2 linked regions of the Sorangium aterium genome follow. The protein of the gene in region 2 binds, or shares a complex with, the protein of the main gene of each other region. Links are inferred from orthologs where the notes say so. Each region holds a gene or a part of one and is shown on either strand. Other genes may lie near its edges.

Region 1 (4,137 bases), on a different replicon or contig from region 2:
GCCGGCTCAGCGTCTTCGTCTCGTCCGAGGGGCCCTCGACTGCGTCGGTGACGTCGATCGACTCGATGGCCCGGCCGCTCGTGAGCGCGACCTCCTTGCCGTCGAGGATCACCTGCGTGCCCTTGCTCGCCTCGACCACGACCTGGATCGAGGGGCGCTCCCCTTGCAGCGTGCCGAGGTCGGGCCGGATCCGGTAGGCGACGTGGATGGAGACGCCGACCGTCTCGTCGCGCCCGCTGCCGGGGCGGTCGATGGCGACCTTCATCCGGTTCTCGCCGACGGAGAGCGGGCTCGCGAGCGGGATCTGCGCGACGCGGCCGGCCGTGGTCGCGCGCCCCTCGCCGATGGAGACCGCCGTGCCGTCAGGACAGCTGTCGCACCGGAGCTCGATCACCTCGCGGCCCCCGGCGTCGGCGCGGGCGCGCGCGGTCACCGGGGGCGCGCTCGGCCAGAGGAGCGCGAACAGGACCGCGCCGAGCGCGAGCACGCCGCCCGCGACGACGACGGCGACGGCCCGGCGCGACGTGCGCGGGCGCCGCTCGCCCTTCGGCGGCGGGAGCCGATGCTTCAGGCGATGAGGGCGCATGAGCGCCGGGTTCTGCAGCGGGGGGGCGCGGAAGCGCGCCGGCGCGATCGTGGCGCCGAGCTCTCCGGCCGGCTGGTAGCGCGAGTCGAGCTCGGGATCGGGCTCGGGATCGGCCGGGGCGCCGGGCGCGAGCGGCGCGATGCCGGGCCGGGCGACGCCGACCAGCGTCCGGGACACGGCGGGCAGCGGCACCGGACCGCGCGCCGCCGCGAGGCCCGGGGCGATCGGGACGGTGTGGTCGAGGCGCAGATCGCCCGGCGCCGCGTAGAGCGGCGCGGCCGGCGCTGCGTGGAGCGGTGAGGCCGGCGCTGCGTGGAGCGGTGAGGCCGGCGCTGCGTGGAGCGGTAAGGCCGCCGCTGCATGGAGCGGCGCGGCCGGCGCTGCGGGCACGTCGAGGCGCGCTCCCGGGGCCACTGCCGCCGGGGTCCCGACGACGAGCGTGCCCCCGGACAGGCGCGGATCGGCCTGCGCCGGCGCAGGCGCCGACGCCGCGCCGAAGATCGCGGCGGGCATGCCGACGATCGTGCGCGAGGCGGCGGCCGGCGCGCCAGCCATCGGCGGCAACGCGGCCTGGCCGGGGCCTGCGCCGCCCGGAGCGGACGGCGTCTGCCGGAGCAGGTCGGGGAGCGTGACGCCGACCATGGTGCGGGCCGCGGGCTTCATGCCGTAATAGCCGGCCGCTCCGCCCGGCGGCGCGAGCGCGGCGCCGCAGTGCGGGCACGCGATCGAGCCCTCGGGTACGGGTCTCCCGCAGTGCGGGCAGTGCATGGCGCCATGGTAGCGAGGAACCGCGGCGCGGTCAGGCTCCGGGCGCAACGGCGGGCGTGCGGCGCCTCGCCGGCGGCCAGAAATGCCGTCAAAAAGCGCGCGAGCACGCCCCGCGCGGCGCCGGAGCGGGCGCACAGCGCAACAGTTGGCCCTGACGCGGCAGGTGGGCTAACGCGGACGTATGCTCGCGAAGCGCATCATCCCGTGCCTCGACGTCAAGGACGGCCGCGTCGTGAAGGGCGTCCGCTTTGTCGGGCTGCGGGACGCCGGCGATCCCGTCGAGGCCGCCCGCCGTTACGACGCGGAGGGAGCGGACGAGATCACGTTCCTCGACATCACCGCGTCGCACGAGAAGCGCGGCATCATCCTCGACGTCGTGGCGCGCACGGCGGAGGTGCTGTTCACGCCGCTGACGGTCGGAGGCGGCGTCAAGTCCGAGCAGGACATCGAGGCGCTCCTCGACGCGGGGGCGGACAAGGTCGCGATCAACACGGCCGCCGTCAACGATCCCGACCTCGTGCGGCGCGCCGCGGACCGCTGGGGTGCGCAGGCGATCGTCGTGGCGATCGACGCGCGCCGGATCGCGGATCCCTCGCGCGTGGCCTGGACGGTGGTGACCCACGGCGGCCGGCGGGACACGGGGCGCGACGCGGTCGCGTGGGCCGAGGAGATCGCGCGGGCGGGCGCGGGCGAGCTGCTCGTCACGAGCATGGACCGCGACGGGACGCGGGACGGCTACGACCTCCTGCTCACCGCCGCCATCGCGCGGGCCGTGCCGGTCCCGGTGATCGCGTCGGGCGGCGTCGGGACGCTGGATCACCTGCGCGCCGGCCTCGTCGAGGGCGGCGCCGACGCCGCGCTCGCCGCGTCGATCTTCCACGACGCCGAGTACACGATCGGCGAAGCGAAGGCGTACCTCGAGGCGGCGGGGGTGCCGGTCAGGCCGGCGCGCGCGGGCGGGCCGGGCGACGCGGCGGGCCGGGGGCGCTCGTGAGCGCTTGCGTCACGCTGGAGGAGGTCGTCGCGGCGGCGCAGGCGCGGAGCGCCTCGCTGGTGCCGGAGACCTCGGGTTACCTCGCGCTCGCCGTGAGCGACGCGACCTCGCGCCTGCCCCTCAGGCTCGACGATCGCGCGGTGCTGCTCACGACCGAGGGCACCGTCACGGTGCGCACGCGCGGCGAGGCGGTGGCGCCGGCCGAGGCGGCGAGGCTGCTGCGCGACCTGCTCGCCAGGCTCCTCGCCGCGTCCGCCGGCAGCATGCCCAACCTCACGGCGACGGCGCGCCCGCGCCCCGCGCACGAGCAGGACCCGGAGGCGGTCGCGCGGGAGCTCGAGGCCGCGCTGATCCCGGTGAACCGCAACGCCGCCCGGCGGGCGCTGGCGCGGCTCGCCCGTGAGACGCTGCGCGCCAAGGAGGCCGGCCGGCTGAGGCGCCCGCGCCCGGAGGTCCAGGCGAAGCCTGCCGCGCCGGAAGCGGAGGAGATGCAGCCGCCGCCGCAAGCGGAGCACGCGCGGCGCGACGCGACCGCTGCTGCCCCGCGCAGCGACGCCCCCGCTGCCCCGCGCAGCGGCGCCCCCGCTGCGCCGCTGCAGCATCCCATCGTGGAGCTCACCCTCAGCCCCGGACCGATCGCGCCCGTCATCGTGGAGCTCACCCTCAGCCCCGGGCTGGTCGCGTGCGCGACCTCCGGGGCAGCGCTCCCGGCGCCTGCGAGCGCAGGCGATGGTGCCGCGGCGGTGGCAGTCGAGCCGTGTCCCGACGTCGCGACGGCGCCTGCGCGCGCCAGCCAGCAGGCCGAGGCGCCCGAGCGCGCATCGCACGCCAGCGAGCACGTCGAGGCGCTGCCGGAGCCGACCCCGACCATCGTGCAGGCGGTGGTGGAGCTCGATGTCGCCCCAGCGCCGGCCGAGATCCCGATCATCCCGGAGCTCGTCGAGCCAGCTCGGTCGATCGCGCCCGTGGCGCCGATCGCGCGCGCGGCCGTGGAGATCGCGCCTGAAGGAGCGCGGCCCGTGCCAGCGCCATCGCTCGTCGCCTGCGGTCCCTCCGCTTGCAGCGAAGCGCTCACGAGCCCCGAGGGGCTCGAGGTGCTCCTCGTCGACTTCTCCCCTGGCCCTGCTGCCGTCGCGCTGTCTTCCCGGGAACCGACGCCGACCGCGTCGATCCTCGTCGAGTTCTCCCCCGAGCCTGCCGACGTCGTCCCGCTTTCGCAGGAGCCGACTCCGACCGTGGCCACGGCCGTCTGGGAGGAGAGGGAGGCGGCCGGCGAGGCCGTGCTCTCCCGCGTGGCGGAGGCGCCGGCCGGCGCGACCGACGTCCCGGAGCCCATCGAGACGTCGCGCGCGCCCGCGATCCATTTCATGGCGCCGGACGCGGCGCTCCAGGTCACGCCGGCCTATGGCGCCTGGCCGCTCGTCCGCCGGGCGGACCTCGCCGTGCCTGCGGGTCCTCGAGCGGCCGTCGCGCCGTTCGAGGAGACGCCCGCAGCGCGGCACACGCTGCCCTGGCCCGTTCCGGCGCGTTGCGACGACGACGCTCCGGCTGCGCCGATCCCGACGGCTCTGGCCGCGCCGGTCGAAGCCTTGCTGACGACGGACGCCGACGGTCCGGAAACCGCGCACGCCGGCACGCCAGCCGAGGACGAAGCACCCGAGCAGCCGCCCGCCGTTCTGGCTCCCGAGGAACTGCCCGCCGACGCAGCAGCACCCGAGGAACCGCCCGCCGTTCTGGCTCCCGAGGAACTGCCCGCCGACGCAACAGCATCCGAGGAACCACCCGCCGT
Region 2 (4,188 bases):
CGAGGCCCGGCGGCAGGTCGCGCCGGAACGTCGTCGGGGGCGGCGGCGGCTCGGTGTTGATCATCAGGATGAGCTCGGACAGCGAGCTCGCGTCGAAGGGGACACGCGCGGTGAGCAGCTGGTAGAGGATGGCGCCGAGCGACCAGATGTCCGCGCGCGCGTCGACCGAGCGCGCCGAGCGCATCTGCTCGGGCGCCATGTAGAGCGGCGAGCCGAGCACCATCGCCGTCTTCGTCAGCCCGAGCTCCGGCTCGGCCCCGGCCGTCGACGGGTCCGCCAGCGCCTTCGAGATGCCGAAATCGAGCACCTTCACCATGCCGCTGCCGTCCGCCGCCCGCGTGAGGAAGAGGTTCGCCGGCTTGAGATCGCGGTGGATGATGCCGGCCGCGTGCGCCTCGGCGATGGCCTCGCAGGCCTCGAGCACGTAGCCCACGGCCTCCTCCAGCTCGAGCGGGCCGCTCCGCCGCAGCGTCTCCTGGAGGTCGCTCCCCTCCAGGTACTCCATCACCATGAACGGCGCGCCCGTCTCGAGCGTCCCGACGTCGAGCACGCGCGCGACGTGCTCGCTCTTCAGGCGCACCGCCGCGCGCGCCTCGCGCACGAAGCGCTCCACCATCTCGTCGTTGGCGCCGGGGTGGAGCAGCTTGATGGCGACCCGCTGGTGGAGCTGCTCGTGCAGCGCGGCGACGACGACGCCCATGCCCCCTTGCCCGAGGATGCGCTCGACCCGGTATTTTCCCGATAGAATTTGACCTTCGGTGACCGGTGAGCTCACGGACGCTCCTGCGCTGGGGCTGCCTCCAGGGCGCCACCACCGCCACGTTATTCAGGGGGCCACCTTATGCGATCCGACGCTCGCATCCAAGGCCGTTGCCGCGTTACCTGCCGCGTCATCGGGAGTCATCGGGATCACGCCGCTTCCCTTGCCGCCAAGCGCGACTACCCTACGCGCCATGCCCCGCATCGCCAACGTCCAGCGCAAGACGCGCGAGACCGACATCCGCATCGAGATCGATCTCGACGGCCAGGGCCGCTCGGAGATCAAGACGCCGCTCCCCTTCCTCACGCACATGCTCGATCAGATCGCCCGCCACGGCCTGTTCGACCTCACCATCCACGCCGAGGGCGACGTCGAGATCGACGGCCACCACACGACCGAGGACTGCGGCATCACCCTGGGCACGGCCGTGCAGAAGGCGCTCGGCGACAAGGCGGGCATCGCCCGCTACGGCGAGGCGACGCTCCCCATGGATGAGGCGCTCGCGCAGTGCGCGCTGGACCTCTCGGGCAGGCCGTACTTCGTCTGGCGCGTGCCGCTGCCCAAGGCGAAGCTCGGCACCTGGGACGTCGAGCTGGCCCCGGTGTTCTTCGAGGGCTTCGCGCGCGGCGTCGGCGCGAACCTCCACGTCCGCCTCATCGAGGGGGACAACCTGCACCACATCGTCGAGATCTGCTTCAAGTCGTTCGCCAAGGCGCTGATGAAGGCGACCCGGATCGAGCCGCGCGTCGCCGGCATCCCGTCCACCAAGGGGAGCCTCTGAGCCATGCAAGCCATCGCGCTCGTCGATCTCGGGATGGGCAACCTGCGCTCCGTGGAGCGGGCGCTCCTCCAGGCCGCCGAGGACTCCGGCGCGTCGTGCGCGGTGACGCGCTCGGGCGACCCGGAGATCATCGGCCGGGCCGACAAGGTGGTGGTGCCCGGCCAGGGCGCCTTCCGCGACTGCGCCGCGGCGCTGCAGAGCGGCATCGGCGAGGCGCTGCGCGCGCAGATCCGGAAGGGGACGCCCTACCTCGGCATCTGCCTCGGCATGCAGGCGCTCTTCGACGGGAGCGAGGAGGCGGAGGGCGCGCGCGGGCTCGGCGTGTTCCCCGGCACCGTCAAGCGCCTCACGCCTCAGCCGAGCGCGGCCGAGGCGGACGCGGTCGCCGGCCAGCCGTGGGTCGGGATCAAGATCCCCCACATGGGCTGGAACCGCATCGCGTTCGCGCGCGAGGTGGCGGGCCCGCTCGGCGTGTTCGCGGGCGAGCGCCCCTTCGTCTACTTCGTCCACAGCTACCACGCCGTCCCGCTCGACCCCGCGCTGGTCGCGGCGACGACGGAGCACGGCCCGCACCGCATCACCGCCGCGATCGAGCGGGACAACGTCACCGCGACGCAGTTCCACCCCGAGAAGAGCCAGGCCGCCGGCCTGCGCCTGCTCGCCCGCTTCCTCGACGGCTGACCCGCGCGCCTCAGTGCGGGCGCAGCAGGCGCTGGTGCACCTGCTTGACCTGCGCGAGCTTGAGGCGCGCCCCCCGGGGAAGCTCGGGCGCGCGCGCCGCGCTCGCGCCGCGCCGCGCCCGCGCCGGGCGCGAGGGCGGAATCGGCGAGGAGATCGACGAGGAGCGCCGCGCCGCCCTCACCCGCTGCGGCCGCCGCGGGGCGAGCGGGAGATCGACGATGAACGCAGCGCCGCAGCCGAGCTCGCTCTCGACGCGGATCGCGCCGCCGTGCGCGCGCGCGGCGACGTGCGCGATGTACAGGCCGAGCCCCAGGCCGCCGAAGCGCTCCACCGGGACGGCCCGCTCGAAGCGCGCGAAGATCCGCTCGTGGTCCTCCCGGGCGATCCCCATGCCGTGGTCGCGCACGATGAGCCGCGCCCGCGCGCGCGTGGCGCGCACCTCGATCGCGATCGGCTTGCCCTCGCCGAAGGTGATCGCGTTCTTGATCAGGTGGAACGTCATGCGCTCGAGCTGGGACCGGTCCCACCAGCCGATCACCGAGCCCTCGGCCGCGACCGAGATGGCGCCGCACGCGGCCGGCCGATGCGCGACCGCCGTCGCGACCACCTCGCGGATGAGCCCGACGAGATCGAGCGGCTGGCGGGCCGGGGCGCCGTGGGCCAGGCCGCCGTGCCTCGCCTGGAACATGTCGTCGCAGAGCCGGGCGAGGCGGCCGAGCTGACGGTCGAAGACGGCCAGCATCGCCGCCGCCCACGCCGGGGTCTTCTCGGGCTCCTGCTCGCTCATCCGCTTCGTCAGCTGGAGCTGCAGGAGGAGCGAGGTCACGGGCGTCCTGATCTCGTGCGCGGCGAGCACGAGGAAGTCCTCCCGGATCCGGGCGGTGTCGTCCCGGATGGGGACGGCGGGGATACGAGGGTCGACGTCGTCAAAAAACGCGGTCATGGCAGAGCCTGCTGGGCGGAGTTGTGGTGTGCCCCCGCGCCGGCGAACGCATGGAGTGTGCCACCCCCGCAGGGCTCGCGGATTGGCACTTCTGGCGGCAGGAGAACGCCACATCTGCCGAGCGGACGCGCGTCAAGGCGTCGCATTGCGCCGTCCACTGCGCAAAACCCCGCGAGGCAAGCCGAGCCGCCTGGACCGCGAGCCAGGGGCAGCGCCTCGGGTCACGCCGGAGCGCCGCCAGGCTGCAGCGGTACACGGGTAAGGGCGCACCCCTGCTTGCGGGCCAGGGTCCGCGGAGCAGCTTTGTCCGCATGCAACACCAGAGTGAAGAGCAACACCGGAGTGTGGAGCCGGGTGCCAAGGCTCAGGTCCGTGGATCGATGAGCGAGCTGCACGCGCTCCTCAGGGAGTTCGACACTGCCATGCTCGTCACGATGACCCCGGAGGGGCTGATGCGAGGGCGGCCCATGGAGATCCAGGAGCCGGCCGAGCTGATGGATTGCGATCTCTGGTTCGTGACGGAGGACGAGGCGGCGAAGACAGGCGAGATCACCCGCGAGCACCAGGTGGCGGTCTGCTGCTACAGGCCGCGGGACCGGGCGTACATCTCGATCTCGGCGCGCGCGACGGTCGAGAGGAACGAGGAGAAGATCCGGAGCCTCTGGAAGCCGTCGTGGAAGGCGTGGCTGCCGGCCGGCCCCACCCACCCTCACGCCGCCTTCCTGAAGCTCTATGTCGAGCGCGCCGAGTACTGGGAGCCCGAGGGCGGCCGGCTGCGGGTCCTCTACGAGAAGGCCAAGGCGCTCGTCCAGCGGAGATCGGCGGAAGACAAGCTGAACCCGCCGAAGCACATCTGATCCGCGCCGCCCCCGGGGCGGCGATCGAGCAGGCGTGACCCGAGGCGAGGTGGCGCCTGGGCTGGATGAACCCCGGATGGATCAGCCAGCTGTCGGCGTGGCGCCGGCCGCGCGCCGTGCGCGCTCCCCATCGGGGGTGCCGCGGCCCTCGAGCGCCGCGCAGATC

The links. Proteins that work in one complex are often made in the same cells at the same time.
Region 1: the proteins of hisH (region 2) and hisF are in contact, whole or in part, in a crystal structure (PDB 6RU0), measured with the Thermotoga maritima proteins. The link is inferred for Sorangium aterium from one-to-one orthologs. Residues at the interface, in WP_004080484.1 of Thermotoga maritima: Asn15, Arg18, Arg22, Arg117, Leu118, Pro119, His120, Met121, Gly122, Trp123, Asn124, Asn134, Gly135, Tyr136, Tyr138, Val140, Tyr158, Glu180, Lys181, Ser182, Ser183, Lys184, Ile185; in WP_004080486.1 of Thermotoga maritima: Met1, Leu2, Ala3, Arg5, Ser40, Glu41, Asp45, Glu46, Ala70, Glu71, Ile73, Asp74, Ile75, Pro76, Phe77, Asp98, Lys99, Ser122, Gln123, Glu161, Thr195, Leu196, Asn247, Arg249, Glu251.

Annotation. Positions count from the first base shown.
Region 1 is NZ_JAQNDK010000001.1:2,729,872-2,734,008, forward strand. What follows is about bases 568-3,441. They hold hisF (imidazole glycerol phosphate synthase subunit HisF), read left to right. Parts: upstream 568-1,535; coding sequence 1,536-2,348; downstream 2,349-3,441. Other genes in these bases: POL72_RS09940 (zinc ribbon domain-containing protein), read right to left, coding at 568-1,354; POL72_RS09950 (hypothetical protein), read left to right, coding at 2,345-3,441. Outside these bases: more of POL72_RS09940, read right to left, coding at 1-567; more of POL72_RS09950, read left to right, coding at 3,442-4,137.
Region 2 is NZ_JAQNDK010000003.1:98,774-102,961, reverse strand. Bases 459-3,383 are described here. They hold hisH (imidazole glycerol phosphate synthase subunit HisH), read left to right. Parts: upstream 459-1,544; coding sequence 1,545-2,222; downstream 2,223-3,383. Other genes in these bases: POL72_RS24790 (sensor histidine kinase), read right to left, coding at 2,233-3,165; hisB (imidazoleglycerol-phosphate dehydratase HisB), read left to right, coding at 954-1,541; POL72_RS24805 (serine/threonine-protein kinase), read right to left, coding at 459-775. Outside these bases: more of POL72_RS24805, read right to left, coding at 1-458; POL72_RS24785 (pyridoxamine 5'-phosphate oxidase family protein), read left to right, coding at 3,546-4,022; POL72_RS24780 (HAD-IB family phosphatase), read right to left, coding at 4,104-4,188. UniProt on the Escherichia coli protein: IGPS catalyzes the conversion of PRFAR and glutamine to IGP, AICAR and glutamate. The HisH subunit catalyzes the hydrolysis of glutamine to glutamate and ammonia as part of the synthesis of IGP and AICAR.